2 regions of the Mailhella sp. genome follow, and region 1 is predicted to be linked to the other one. Evidence: riboswitches for the same ligand, from Rfam matches in the RefSeq annotation. Region 1 holds a riboswitch; the other holds the start of a gene.
What was found. A riboswitch is a leader RNA that binds a small molecule or an ion and turns the genes downstream of it on or off. The one in region 1 is predicted to bind FMN.
Positions count from the first base shown of each region.

Region 2: another riboswitch for FMN. It lies ahead of ribB (3,4-dihydroxy-2-butanone-4-phosphate synthase); the one in region 1 lies ahead of ribA (GTP cyclohydrolase II).

Region 1 is NZ_DBMAHT010000127.1:272-5,342, reverse strand. It holds gene ACZM96_RS09240 (hypothetical protein) at 626-931, opposite strand; FMN riboswitch at 1,794-1,941, shown strand; gene ribA (GTP cyclohydrolase II) at 2,024-3,265, shown strand; gene ACZM96_RS09230 (class I SAM-dependent methyltransferase) at 3,636-4,397, shown strand.
Region 2 is NZ_DBMAHT010000029.1:5,774-14,299, reverse strand. It holds gene ACZM96_RS04715 (LysR family transcriptional regulator) at 33-971, shown strand; gene ACZM96_RS04710 (glycosyltransferase family 2 protein) at 1,044-2,042, shown strand; gene ribB (3,4-dihydroxy-2-butanone-4-phosphate synthase) at 2,128-2,781, opposite strand; FMN riboswitch at 2,871-3,015, opposite strand; gene tyrS (tyrosine--tRNA ligase) at 3,232-4,431, shown strand; gene ACZM96_RS04695 (hypothetical protein) at 4,435-4,794, shown strand; gene ACZM96_RS04690 (DnaJ C-terminal domain-containing protein) at 5,586-6,518, shown strand; gene ACZM96_RS04685 (chaperone modulator CbpM) at 6,547-6,855, shown strand; gene clpB (ATP-dependent chaperone ClpB) at 7,052-8,526, shown strand, end outside.

The sequences.
Region 1 (5,071 bases):
TTGCTTCGGGCATAATCTTCCCGTTCACCCTGTCCTGCTGAAACAGCGAGGCTGCGAAGCGGAAACAGGGGGGGCGGGAGGAATTATTTCTGACCTTGCAGTCTCCCAAAGAACACGCAGGCCCGTTTGCGCAAGACACGCTGTGCGGACTGCTTGGCTTGCACGACGGGCATTGCGTTTAACGGCGGGAGTGAATTCCGGCTACTTGCCTGCCGTCGCCCGCGGGCCCCAGAGCGTTGAGAGAACGCCTTCCGGTTTACTTTTGCGGCCCTGAACTCGGAGTTTCCCCCAAAAAATCCGGAAATCCTTTCCTTTGACACGACTGTCCGGCACAGGCCGGACAGGAGTCGGCCACCGCAGGTGGGTCCGTAAGGACACACCTGCACTGAGTCCGCAGCCAGAACGGAGCCAGCCAAGCACTCCCGAGCCATGCAGTCTCAGCTTTTCCAAGCGCCGTCAGGATTCGGCAACTCGCCCTGCTTTCCCGCCAGCGCCTGCCTGCCGAACCGGCGAAGCCGGGAGGCAGAACCAGGGGGGCGCGGGGGGGAATTATTTCCCCCGCATGCCTTTCCTGCCTTTCTGCCTTTCCTGCTTTTCCTCTCTTTCTGCCTTTCCTGCTTTTTTCTCAGGCTTTGACGACCATGAGCTTAGGGGAGGTCTGGGGGGCGGGGTCAGGGAGGGCATCGGAGGGAGCGGAGCCGAAGAGTTCACTGGAGGGGCGGGAGACGAGTCGTCTTTGCATTTCCATGAGCACGGCGAACTCGTAGGTATGGGCGGTTTTTGCGCTGCCGCCTGCGCCTTCGAGGGCGGCGACGGCGAACTGGGTCTGTTCCCAGAGGCTCATGAGTTCCTGATCGGGGAGGAGCTGGAGTTCGGCCAGCGCGGAAGATTCACCCAGTTCGGACGGCGTAGCGGAAAAAATGGGAACCATAAAGCCTCCTTATCTATATCGAGCGCGGCACGGAGAACGGCGCATGATTTTATGGGAACGCGGGCCTTTCGGGGTTCGGCGAGAGGTGCAGGCCGAACGGCGCGGAAGGGGCGGCGGGCATGACGGTTTGAGGGAAAATACCGGGGTTCCGGGCAAAACTGCGGGAGCGCCCTGCCTTGGAACTGCGCGGGCAGGGGCATCCGGCTTTCCAATAGAGAAGAAGCCCGGCGCTAGCTTCCGGGCTTCTTTTAGAAGAGGCAGCTCAACTGCCCTTTATCTAAACTCCCCAATAAAGGAGAGATTTCCCACTGCGAATCCGGCGTTCTGCGGAATTCGGCAAAACGCCGTTCCGCAATCTTGGCCGCAGCACGCCTGAGGCGTTCGGGAAAACGCCGGCGGGTGACTCAACCGGACTTTATGTTGGTAGGACTATATATCCCTTTTTTCCCGTTCTGGCAAGCATTTTTCTGCTCCGGGGCTTGCCGCGCGGCCTGGGGCAGGGCATGCCGACGTGAGGCAGGCCTGGGCCTACGCAACAGGTACGCGTCAAAGATTTTCCGGCCACGTTCCAAGGGCAGGCGCGACTGCGGGGGAAACGGACTGGACAAAATACGGGCCAGCCGCCGGAGCGTTGCCGCGCTTTCTCTTTTCCTCTCCGCGCCCCGGTTTCCGGGGCCCCGCCCTTCCCTGCGCCGCACGCACATTCCCCCGCCCGGCTCTCCCGCAGAAACGCCCGCATTCCCCCTTCGCCCCGGCCAGTGTTTCCCCCGAAAAAGCATCCTCCCCTGCCCGCAACCCGCCAAAAACGCGGAAACTTTCGCCTTCTCCCCTTGACACCAGCCGCCAGGACATTAAAACATACAAGAACTCTCAGGGCGGGGTGAAAGTCCCCACCGGCGGTGATCCCCCTATTCCGCGGGGAAGCCCGCGGGCGCGTTTTCAAGGGAAAAAGCGCAGATCCGGTGCAAATCCGGGGCCGACGGTAACAGTCCGGAAGAAAGAGAATGGATTCCTCGCCTCAGTATTCTGAAGCCTCTCCTCTCTCCTAGCGCCTTCTGCGGCCCTGATGTGGACATCTCCAGGGAGTTTGTCATGCGTCAGCTTTCTTCTCTTTGCTCCATCGAACAGGCTGTGGACGACATCCGCAACGGGCGGATGATCGTTGTCGTGGACGACGACGATCGCGAATGCAGCGGTCATCTGGTCATGGCCGCCCAGCTCGTCAATCCCGACGCCATCAACTTCATGGCGCGTCACGCCTGCGGCCTCGTCTGTCTCGCCCTCTCCCCCGACATGGCGGATAAGCTCAATCTGCCCCTCATGCCCTCCAGCAACGCCGGGCACACTCCCGCGTTCACCGTGTCCATCGAGGCCCGGGAAGGCGTCACCACCGGCATCTCCGCCGCCGACCGCGCCACCACCATTCTTGCCGCCGTCGCCGAAAACGCCGGCCCCGACGACATCGTCACCCCCGGTCACGTCTTTCCCCTGCGCGCCCGTCGCGGCGGCGTCCTCACCCGCGTGGGCATCGCCGAAGCCGGTTCCGATCTCGCAGCCTTCGCCGGTCTGCGTCCGGCCGCCGTCATCTGCGAAATCCTCAAGGAAGACGGCTCCGTCGCCCGCATGGACGATCTCGAAGCCTTCGCCGAAACCCACGGTCTGCACATCGCCGCCATTCGCGACATCATCCGCTATCACATGCGCCACGGCAAACTCGCCGTCCGCCGCGTGGCCGAAGCCAAAATGCCCACCAAGTACGGCACTTTCCGCATCATCGCCTACGAAAGCGACGCCTCCTCCGATACCCACATCGCCCTCGTCAAGGGCGACGTCGATGAACGCGTGGATCCCTCGCCCGTGCTCGTGCGCGTTCACAGCGAATGCCTCACCGGCGACGCCTTCGGTTCCCTGCGCTGCGACTGCGGCAATCAGCTCGCCGCCGCCCTCATGCAGATAGAAAAGGAAGGCCGCGGAGCCCTGCTGTACATGCGTCAGGAAGGCCGCGGCATCGGCCTTGCCAACAAAATTCGCGCCTACGCTCTCCAGGAACAGGGCTACGACACCGTGGAAGCCAACATCAAGCTCGGATTCGCCCCAGATCTTCGCGACTACGGCGCCGGAGCCCAGATTCTCCGCGACCTCGGCATCAGCCGCCTGCGCCTCATGACCAACAATCCCCGCAAGATCGTGGGCCTCGAAGGTTACGGCATCGAAATTACGGAACGCGTTCCCATTGAAATCGGTCTGTGCGACATCAACGAGCACTACATGCGCACCAAACAGGAAAAAATGGGACACATCCTCCACTTCGGCAAGAAAAAAAAGGAGGACTGATTCCCCCGACATTCTCGCCGATTCCCCTTCGCAGGATTCCGCTTTCTGCCGCGCCCCTGCGGCCGCCGCGCACGCCGCGACAGTCGCCGACGCTCAAGACCGCGCTCCCACGCAAGCCTTGAGCTTCCGCGACTCGCCCCACGTGGGCTCGCCCCGCTGCGTGATCGTTGCGCCGAGCTCACCACGCCGCAACCCGCTTTGCCGCAGCTCGGGCGCGTGACGGAAGCTCTCACGAAACACGCCCGTCGCGTTTCTCTGCGATCGCCGCACAGCGCTCCGCCTGCCCGTTCTCACGGCGCGGCAGGTCGGATGCCGCATCCGCCGAAACGCCGATCCCCTGCGTCGAGGCCCATGCTCAAAAGGAGACACTATGGACATCATTGCCTTGAACAGCAAAAACTGGGAAGAAAAGGTCCGTCAGAAAAATCCCTGGACCGTTCCCGTCGATTCCGAAGTCATACACAACGCCAGAAACGGCAACTGGTGCATCATGCTCACCGCCCAGAAGCCCGTTCCCGGCGCATGGTTCCCGCCCGTGAAGGATAAACGCATCCTGTGCCTGGCTTCGGGAGGCGGTCAGCAGGGCCCCGTGCTCGCCGCCGCAGGGGCCGACGTCACCGTGCTCGACATCTCCGAAGCGCAGCTCGAACAGGACCGTTCCGTGGCCCGCAAGGAGAATCTCAACCTGCACACCGTGCTCTCCAGCATGACCAACCTCTCCATGTTCGACAACGAATACTTCGACATCATCGTGCATCCGGTGTCCAACGTATTCATTCCGCACATCCAGCCGGTGTGGAACGAGGCCTTCCGCGTGCTCAAAAAGGGCGGCGTGCTCATGAGCGGATTCATGAACCCCGTGTTCTACATGTTCGACGAAAAACTCGAAGAACAGGGCATTTTGCAGGTCAAGTATCCCCTGCCCTACTCCGACCTCGACTACCTCAGCAAGGACGACCTCGAACGCAAGGGCGACGCCGTGGAATTCGGTCACTCCCTCTCCGATCAGATTCAGGGTCAAATCGCCGCAGGCTTCGTCATCAACGGATTCTATGAGGATTCCTTCGGCGGCGAACGCCTCCTCGACAGATTCTGCCCCTGCTTCCTCGCCACCCGCGCCGTCAAACCGTAAAGAGGAAAGGCAGAAAAGACAGAAAAGGCATGCGGGGGAAATAATTTCCCCCGCACCCCCTTGTTTCTGCCTCCCGGCTTCGCCGGTCGGCAGGATCAAGGGATGTCGGTCAAATTCTCCGCGCTCAAACAGCGCAAAAACTGAAAATCGCGTCGGCAGGAAAACTTTTCCGCGCCTGGCGAAACACGAAAGGCCCGAGCCGGGCTCCGCATCGGAGCAAGGCTGCGCGGCCTTTTTTTTTGCAGACAGCCTGCCATGAGAGCCCGAGTGCCCGCCGTCGCCCGTTTGCCCAAGACACACTGTACGGACTGCATCACTTGCACGACGGGCATTGCGTTTAACGCCGGAAGTGAATTCCGGCTACTTATGCCCGACCTTTTTCTTTTCCCGAGTACCCGCAACTGCCCGTTTGCCCAAGACACACTGTACGGACTACATCACTTGCACGACGGGCATTGCGTTTAACGGCGGGAGTGAATCCCGCCTACTTATGCCCGACCTTTTTCTTTTCCCGAGTACCCGCAACTGCCCGTTTGCCCAAGACACACTGTACGGACTGCATCACTTGCACGACGGGCATTGCGTTTAACGGCGGGAGTGAATCCCGCCTACTTATGCCCGTCGGCCGGGCTCCTGATGTCGCCCGGGGCCCCAGTGCGTTGAGAGACGGCCTT
Region 2 (8,526 bases), on a different contig from region 1:
AATTTTTTTATAGCACATTTCGTCGGAGTCTCATGCGTCTCGAGCAGCTTCAATATTTTGTTCAGGTAGTAGAATCGCACTCGTTCAACAAGGCGTCGCAGAAGCTCAACATCACGCAGCCTGCGCTCACCAATGCCCTCCGGGCGCTGGAAGAGGAACTCGGCGTGCAGCTTCTGGTGCGCAGTCACCGGGGCTGCGTTCCCACGGCGTGGGGAGTGCGCATTTACGAAGACTGCAAGAGTCTGCTTGCCGAACTTTCGGCGAAGATGGCTTCCTGGAAAAGGCTCAACGCCGGCAGCAGCGAGCCGGTGCTTGTTCCCGTGGTGGCCATTCCCTCGGCCTGCAACTATCTGACGGAGCATGTCTTCTCCCAGATGAAGCCGGAATTTCCGCTGGTGGACATCGTGCTTCACGAAGCCACGGTGTACGATTTGTACTCCTTTCTCAAGCAGGGCAAGGCGCATGTGGGGGTGACGGCCTTTTCGGAAGGCGAGGCCGAAAAGCTGGTGGCGCAGTACAGGGACATAGGTTTTCGCAGCGAGAGCCTCATGGAGGATGAATACTACATGTTCCTTTCCAGCAGCCATCCGCTGGCGGGAAAGGAGAGTCTCACGGTGGAGGACTGCGCCTCGCTGACCCTGGCCACCTATTCCAATCAGATGCTGAAACGCAATCAGCTTTTTCAGAAGAAGATATACGACGTCGTGGGCATCAAACGCTACGCCTACGTCAACAGCCGTGAAAACATCATGCAGATGGTGGCGCAGAACAAGGCCGCGGGATGTTTTCTGCACAAGATGTCGGCCTACAGCTGGTACGTCACCAACGGACTCATCCGCGCCGTTCCCGTGGAGGGTTTGCATCTCATGCCGTCGCGCCATTATCTGATAAGCCTTGAGGATGAGGCGCTCAGCCCGGAGGAGCGGCAGGTGGCGGACTTCATCCGCCGGCGTTACGGCGATCAGCCTTGACGGATCAACGGCCTCGGGCCATAGTGATATTTTGCAGAAAAGTGTTTCGGCCGTTGCGCAAGAGGTGGGAATATGGAGCACACGGAAGTCGGCGTCATCATTCTGACGTACAATGACTGGAAAAATACGCTGGAATGTCTTGCCTGCGTGCATGCCCAGAGCGGATTGCCCCGTCGCATCGTGGTGTGCGACAACGGCTCCGACAACGAGGTGGCCGACCGCATTCTTGAGGAATGGAGCGCTCTCGCCGCCCGGGACGGGCTGCCCGAGCCGGTGGAGGCGTACGGCGCCGACACGTCGGCCGCGCCGCTGGTGCTGCTTCGCCGGGAAGAGCCGGAGAGCATAGGCGGAGCCATGAATGCGGGCATGCGCTTTCTTCTTTACGACAGGGACTGCCATGCCTTCTGGCTGCTGCGCAACGACGCGCGTCCGGAATCGTTTGCGCTGGCGGCGCTGTTGCGGCATCTGGAAGAGGACGGGCTCAGTCAGCCCATCGGCATGGTGGGCTCCACGCAGCTCGTCAAGGATTCGGACGTGCTGGAATGCGCGGCCGGCGGACGCTGGAGCCGCTGGACCGGCGATCAGATTCCGCTGGACAAGGGGCTGGAGCGGCACGGTCTTTCCGACAGAAAGGAGATTGCGGACCGTCTGGACTACGTTTCCGACGCGTCCTGCCTCATCACCCGGGCCATGGCGGAGGACATCGGACTTTTCGACGAGCGTTTCAGCGGATTTTACGAGGACGTGGAATACGGGATTCGGGCCAGAAAGGCGGGATACGCGCTGAACTGGGCTCCGGGCGCGCTGGTGCGGCGCATGGACTGTTCCACTGCGGGCCTGACGCCCTTTCTGAGCGTGACCGACGATCCGGAGCTTGCGCCTCGCGACGACATGAATTTCATACGCGCGCGTTTTTATCTTCTGCGGCGGGCGCATCCGTTTGCGCTGCCGTTCATGCTTCTGGCGCTGCCGTTTTCGTGGCGCACTTTTCGTTCCCGCCGGGGCCGTTTCTTCATGGTCATGCGTGCGGCGCTGGATGGCGCGGCAGGGCGCATGCGTCAGGAAGGCTGACCTGTGCTCAGAAGCGATGACGCATCTTGACGAACAAAAAAAGCCCCCGTCCGAACACGGACGGGGGCTTTTTGTCGGCGGAAACTTAGTTCTTGCCTTCCATTTCCATGCGGTACTGCGCCACGTCGTCAACGGTGGCGAGAGGCATGTTGTGGGCGCGGGCGAAGTCGGCCACTTCGGGCAGGCGGGCCATGGTGCCGTTTTCGAGCGTGAGTTCGCACAGCACGCCCGCAGGCGCGAGACCGGCCATGCGGCACAGATCCACGGTCACTTCGGTGTGTCCGCGGCGCTCCAGAACGCCGTTGGGCTTGGCGCGCAGGGGGAACACGTGGCCGGGGCGGTTCAGATCTTCGGGCTTGGCGTCGGGAGCGATGGCGGCCTTGATAGTGGTGACGCGGTCGGCGGCGGAAACGCCGGTGGTGACGCCCTTTGCGGCTTCGATGGTCACGGTGAAGGCCGTGTGGTTCTTGTTGGTGTTGTTCTGCACCATGGGAGGCAGATCAAGGGCGTTGGCCTTTTCGTCGGTGAGGCAGAGGCAGACGATGCCGCTGCATTCGCGGATGAGCAGGGCCATCTGCGCGGGCGTGAGCGTTTCGGCGGCGTAGATGAGGTCGCCTTCGTTTTCGCGGTCTTCGTCATCGACGATGAGCACGCCGTTGCCGCTCTTGAGCGAGGCGATGGCGCGTTCGACGCGTTCACGGGGAGTTCCGAAGGATTCAAGGATGGAAAGCTGACGCATGACAAACTCCTTTTGGAGAATATCCGGCATCAGGGCGGCATAAGGCGCTGGGAGAGAGGAGAGGGGGTGCCTCCGCGCGGAGGCCTGGGATCCATTCTCTTTCGTCCGGACTGTTACCGTCGGCTCCGGATTTGCACCGGATCTGCGCATCTTCCCATGAAGATTTGCCCGCGGGCTTCCGGCCGAGGCCGGATCACCGCCGGTGGGGACTTTCACCCCGCCCTGAGAAATATGGGCTTATTTTTAATGCGTTTCCGCATGCTGTCAAGAGCCGTCTCGTTTTTTTGTGCGTTCCGGGAAGAGAAGGGGAGGGCGCGTCGGCGCGCGGGGCGGATGCGGCGTTGACAGAGCCGCCCAAGCCTGCGAGAATGCCTGCTTGCCCGTGTTCCGGCCCCTTCCGACGGGCAAGGATTTTTATCATTCAGCGCCGCTATCGGCAGGAGCAATACAGTGATGACCATTGACGAACAGGTGAAGATCATACGTCGCGGCATTGTGGACCTTGTGAGCGAAGAGGATCTTCGCAAGAAACTGGCCCGTGACAAGCCTTTGAACATCAAGGTCGGCTTCGACCCCACCGCGCCCGACCTGCACCTCGGGCATACCGTGGTCATCCACAAGATGCGTCAGTTCCAGGAACTCGGCCACAACGTCACCTTCCTCATCGGCGATTTCACCGGCCGCATCGGCGATCCGTCCGGCAAGTCCAAGACGCGTCCTCCGCTCACGGAAGAGGAAGTGAAAAAGAACGCCGAAACCTACAAGGAACAGGTGTTCAAGATTCTCGATCCTGAAAAGACGACCGTGGCCTTCAACTCCGAATGGGGCGACAAGCTCACTCCCGCCGATTTTCTGCGCCTCATGTCCAACTGCACCGTGGCCCGCATGATGGAGCGCGACGACTTTGCCAAGCGCTACCGCGAAAACACGCCCATCGCCATTCATGAATTCATGTATCCTCTGCTGCAGGCCTACGACTCCGTCATGCTGCGCACCGACGTGGAAATGGGCGGCACCGATCAGATCTTCAACCTTCTCATGGGCCGCACCCTTCAGGGCCACTACGGCCTGGAAGCCCAGTGCGCGCTTACTCTGCCTCTGCTGGTGGGCCTGGACGGCGAACGCAAGATGTCCAAGTCCTACGGCAACTACATAGGCGTCATGGAAGCGCCCGCCGATCAGTTCGGCAAGGCCATGTCCATTTCCGACGACCTCATGTGGAACTGGTACGAGCTCATTTCCGTGAAGTCGCTGGAAGAAATCGCCGACATGAAGGCCCGCGTGCAGGCCGGCACGCTGCATCCCAAGCTGGTGAAGGAAGAGCTCGCCATGGAAATCGTGGCCCGCTACCACGGCGAGGAAGCGGCCCGCGCCGCCCGTGAAGGCTTCAACAACGTGTTCGGCAAGGGCGGCATTCCTGAAGACGCCATTACCTGGAGCGTCAATTCCGCCGAAGACGACTGCTCGCCCGTGGCCATTCTGGCCGCCACCGGCCTGGTGCCTTCCCGCGGCGAGGCCAAGCGCAAGATTGCCGCCGGCTCTCTCAAGGTGAACGGCGAAAAGCTGACCGACGGCCTGACCGCGCTGCCTGCCGGCGAATATACGCTCAAGTACGGCAAGAAGGGCTTTGTCGTGCTGACGGTGAAGTAGTCCATGATTGATCGCAAACCGGAACCTTTCGGCCGCTGCGCCGACGATCGCTGCCCCGGTCGCTGCCCGTACCGCGACCCGGAACTCATGACGCCCGAAGGCCGCGCCGCGCTGCTGGCCGACCGCCGTCCCGCCGAAGGCGAGCCCTGGCCCGCCAAGGTGGTGCATGTGACGTGCCAGCCGGAAGAGACGCAGGTGGACGTGCCCCGCGTGAAGGCCAAGAACGTGGGCATTCTGCTGCATACTCTTGGACTGCGGCAGGGGACCGCCATCGTGGCCTGCGGCGACACGCTTCTCACGCCAGACACGCCGCTGTACCCCAATCAGCGCGTGCTGGTCAGAAAGGTCATGAGCAGCGGCTGATGCGGCAGGCCGCCCGTTCGCAGGCGGCGTTTTGCCGGAGCGGGCGCTCCGGTCTGACGCTCCCGCCGGGCGTTCCTTTATCCTTAATTAATGACGGCGTTCCTTCGCCCGCATTCGATTCCCGGAATCGGGACGGAGCCGGGCGAAGGAACGCCGATGTTTTTCCGGCTTTTTCCGAGCGGCATGATCGATCGGAAAAGGCTTTGCCTGTCAGGCGGCTCGTCCGTGCGGAATCTTCGTGCGGCCGGGCCGCTTTTTTATTTGAAAGACGGGCGTCTTGTTTCATCTTCTTGGAGCGGAGGCGCCGTCCGTTTTTCTGATTTCTGCCGCGTTGCGGGGAAGGGGACCGTCCGGCTTGCGGGCGCGCCCATGCGCAGAGAGCCGCATGCGCCGCCGCGGCCCGGAGTGTTCCGGCCACGTCGTTTCCCAAGCCTTCGCCTGAGAAAAGCGGTGCTTTGGGTTTCGTCCGTTCGGCGTTCCCGCCGCGGTTTTCGCCTGGGAAGACTTCCGGGCGCGAGTGCGGCCTGCCGGGCGTTTTTTTGCAGACCGCGCGGCGCTGAAAAACTGCCTTCCTTCCGTCTGAGGGGCGAAAAAAAGTGGCGTTTCGTCCCCGGTGTCTTTCCGTGAAAAGACTGCACATTTTTGTTGGACGGATGGAGGATTTATCATCCCCGGCGTCCACTTTTTTCGGCTTTCTTGCTGAAATAAGACACAATTCCCCTTGACTGCCCGGACCTCGTGCTTATCTCAATGTCGATGCGGAAAAATGATGCATCACAGGAGACAATGATATGGGTGTGGCTTACAAGGATTACTACAAGTTGCTGGGCGTAGAGCGCTCGGCATCGAAGGATGAAATCTCCAAGGCTTACAAGAAGCTCGCCCGCAAGTATCATCCCGACCTGAATCCCGGCGACAAGAGCGCCGAAGAGAAGTTCAAGGACATCAATGAGGCCTATGAGGTCCTCAAGGACGATGAAAAGCGCCGCATGTACGACCAGCTCGGCCCGAACTGGAAGGACGGACAGCAGTTTACCGGCGGCCCCGGCTTTGAGAACTTCAACTTCAATTTCAACGGCGCGCAGGGCGGCTTCAGCGGCGTGAACAGCGACTTTTTCGAGGCGCTGTTCGGTCAGATGGGCCGCGGCGGCTTCGGCAGACATGAGGGCGATGATCCCTTCGGATCGTTCCAGAGCGGCTACAGCCGTCGCTCGCGGCGCGGTTCCGATGTGGAAGCCGAAATCGACATCACGCTTGAAGAAGCCCGCAGGGGCGGTACCAAGCAGGTGACGCTCACCGGCGGCGGCACGTCGACCAACCTGCAGATAACCATTCCCGCCGGCATACGCGACGGAGGCAAGCTCCGTCTGCGCGGCAAGGGCAATCCCGGCAATCCTGCTGGCGATCTGTATCTCACCGTGCGCTACGCGAAGCACCCCGTGTTCCGCGTGGACGGGCTGGATGTTACCTGCGACGTAACGTTGCAGCCCTGGGAGGCCGTGTTCGGAACCAAAAAGCGCGTGCCCACGCTGGACGGCGATGTGGAAATGAATATTCCCGCCGGCAGCTCCAGCGGACGCCGTCTGCGTATCCGCGGACGCGGCCTTGGTCCGGCCACGGGCCGGGGCGACGAATATGTGACCGTCGCCATCAGCGTGCCCAAGCCGGAAGATTTGACTGAAGAACAGCTGAAACACTGGAAGGCTCTTGCCGGACAAAAGTAAGCTGCCGGAATGATATAAGAGGTGGGATATGGCGATTAAAACTGTAACCGCGTGCTCTCCCGCAGCCTCTGCGCTGGTTGCCTGGTCCGAATTTCTGGAACAGACGGGCACGCCGGTGGAACGTGTCCGGGAACTCATGGAACTTGGCTGGCTGGAACCTGCCGGTCAGGCTACCCATGCCGTCTTCTTCCGCCGTTCCGATATTTACCGCACCAGAAAGCTGACGCGGCTGTGCGAAGATTTCGAGATGCCCTGCGTGGCAGGCACCATCATCGTGGATCTTCTGGACCGCATTGCGAATCTGGAAACGCGCCTCAGAGAGCTGGAACGCCGATAGGCTCCGGCCGGCGCAAAACGTTCGGGAAGCTGCGCTCCCGAGCGGATATTTCAAGCAAATCTACGGTTCCGGCCGGGCCGGAACTGATGTCTGAAGTGTGGAGCGCCTGCGCCCTGAAAGGGCGGGACGACGAAACATTTGCCTTGCCCGACAGGCGCAAGCCCCGGTACAGGCGTTCCGCAGGGAGGAGTTTTTTATGGACATGAACAAGCTTACCATGAAGGCGCAGGAGGCGCTGGGCGACGCTCAGAACATTGCCCTCATGCGCAATCATCAGGAAGTGGACGTCGAGCATCTCGCGCTCGCGCTGCTGCGTCAGAAGGACGGGCTCGTTCCCGGCATTCTTTCGCGCATGAACGCGAAGCCCGAAGTCATCGCCGCGGAGCTGGAACAGGCGCTGGACAAGCGTCCTTCCGTGACCGGTTCCGGCGTGGAGCAGCAGACCATACGCATCACGCAGCGTCTGGCCCGCGCGCTCGCTCAGGCCGATGAGCTCGCTCGTCGCCTCAAGGATGAATATATCAGCGTGGAGCACATCTTCGCTCAGCTCATTGAAGCGGGCGGAGTCATGGGCGACATCTGCCGCAAGAACGGCATCGATCAGGAAAAGTTCCTGCGCGCCACCGCGGAAGTGCGCGGCGGTCAGCGCGTGACCTCGGCCAGCCCCGAAGAAACCTACGAGGCGCTCTCCAAGTACGGACGCGATCTTGTGGAAGAGGCCGGCAAGGGCAAGCTCGACCCCGTCATCGGCCGCGATCAGGAAATCCGCCGCACGATCCGTATTCTGTCCCGCCGCACGAAGAACAACCCTGTTCTTATCGGTGAGGCCGGCGTCGGGAAGACCGCCATTGTGGAAGGGCTTGCGCACCGTATCGTGAAGGGCGACGTGCCCGAAGGCCTGAAGAACAAGAAGCTCATCGCTCTGGATATGGGCGCACTCATTGCGGGCGCGAAGTACCGCGGCGAATTTGAGGAACGTCTGAAGGCCGTGCTCAACGAAGTGCAGCGCGCGGAAGGCCGCATCATTCTGTTCATCGATGAACTGCACACCATTGTGGGCGCAGGCAAGACCGACGGCGCCATGGACGCGAGCAACCTGCTCAAGCCCATGCTGGCCCGCGGCGAACTGCACTGCATAGGCGCGACCACCATTGACGAGTACCGCAAGTATATTGAAAAGGATCCGGCTCTGGAACGTCGTTTCCAGCCCGTGCTGGTGGACGAGCCCAATACCGAAGACGCCATTTCCATTCTGCGCGGTCTGAAGGAACGCTTTGAAGTGCATCACGGCGTGCGCATCAGCGACTCCGCCATCGTGGAAGCCGTGGTGCTCTCGCAGCGCTACATTTCCGACCGTCAGCTGCCGGACAAGGCCATCGACATCATTGATGAAGCCGCGGCCATGATCCGCACGGAAATTGATTCGCTGCCTTCCGAGCTCGATGAAATCAACCGCAAGGTCATGCAGCTCGAAATCGAGCGTGAGGCCCTGCGCCGCGAAACCGACGACGCTTCCCGCGAGCGTCTGCAGAAGCTGGAAAACGAGCTCGCCGACCTGCGCGGCACGCAGACCACGCTGCGCACCCGCTGGGAAGAGGAAAAGAAGGTCATCAACGGCGTGCGCAAGCTCAAGGAACAGATTGAGCAGACCCGTCATCAGATTGAAGAGGC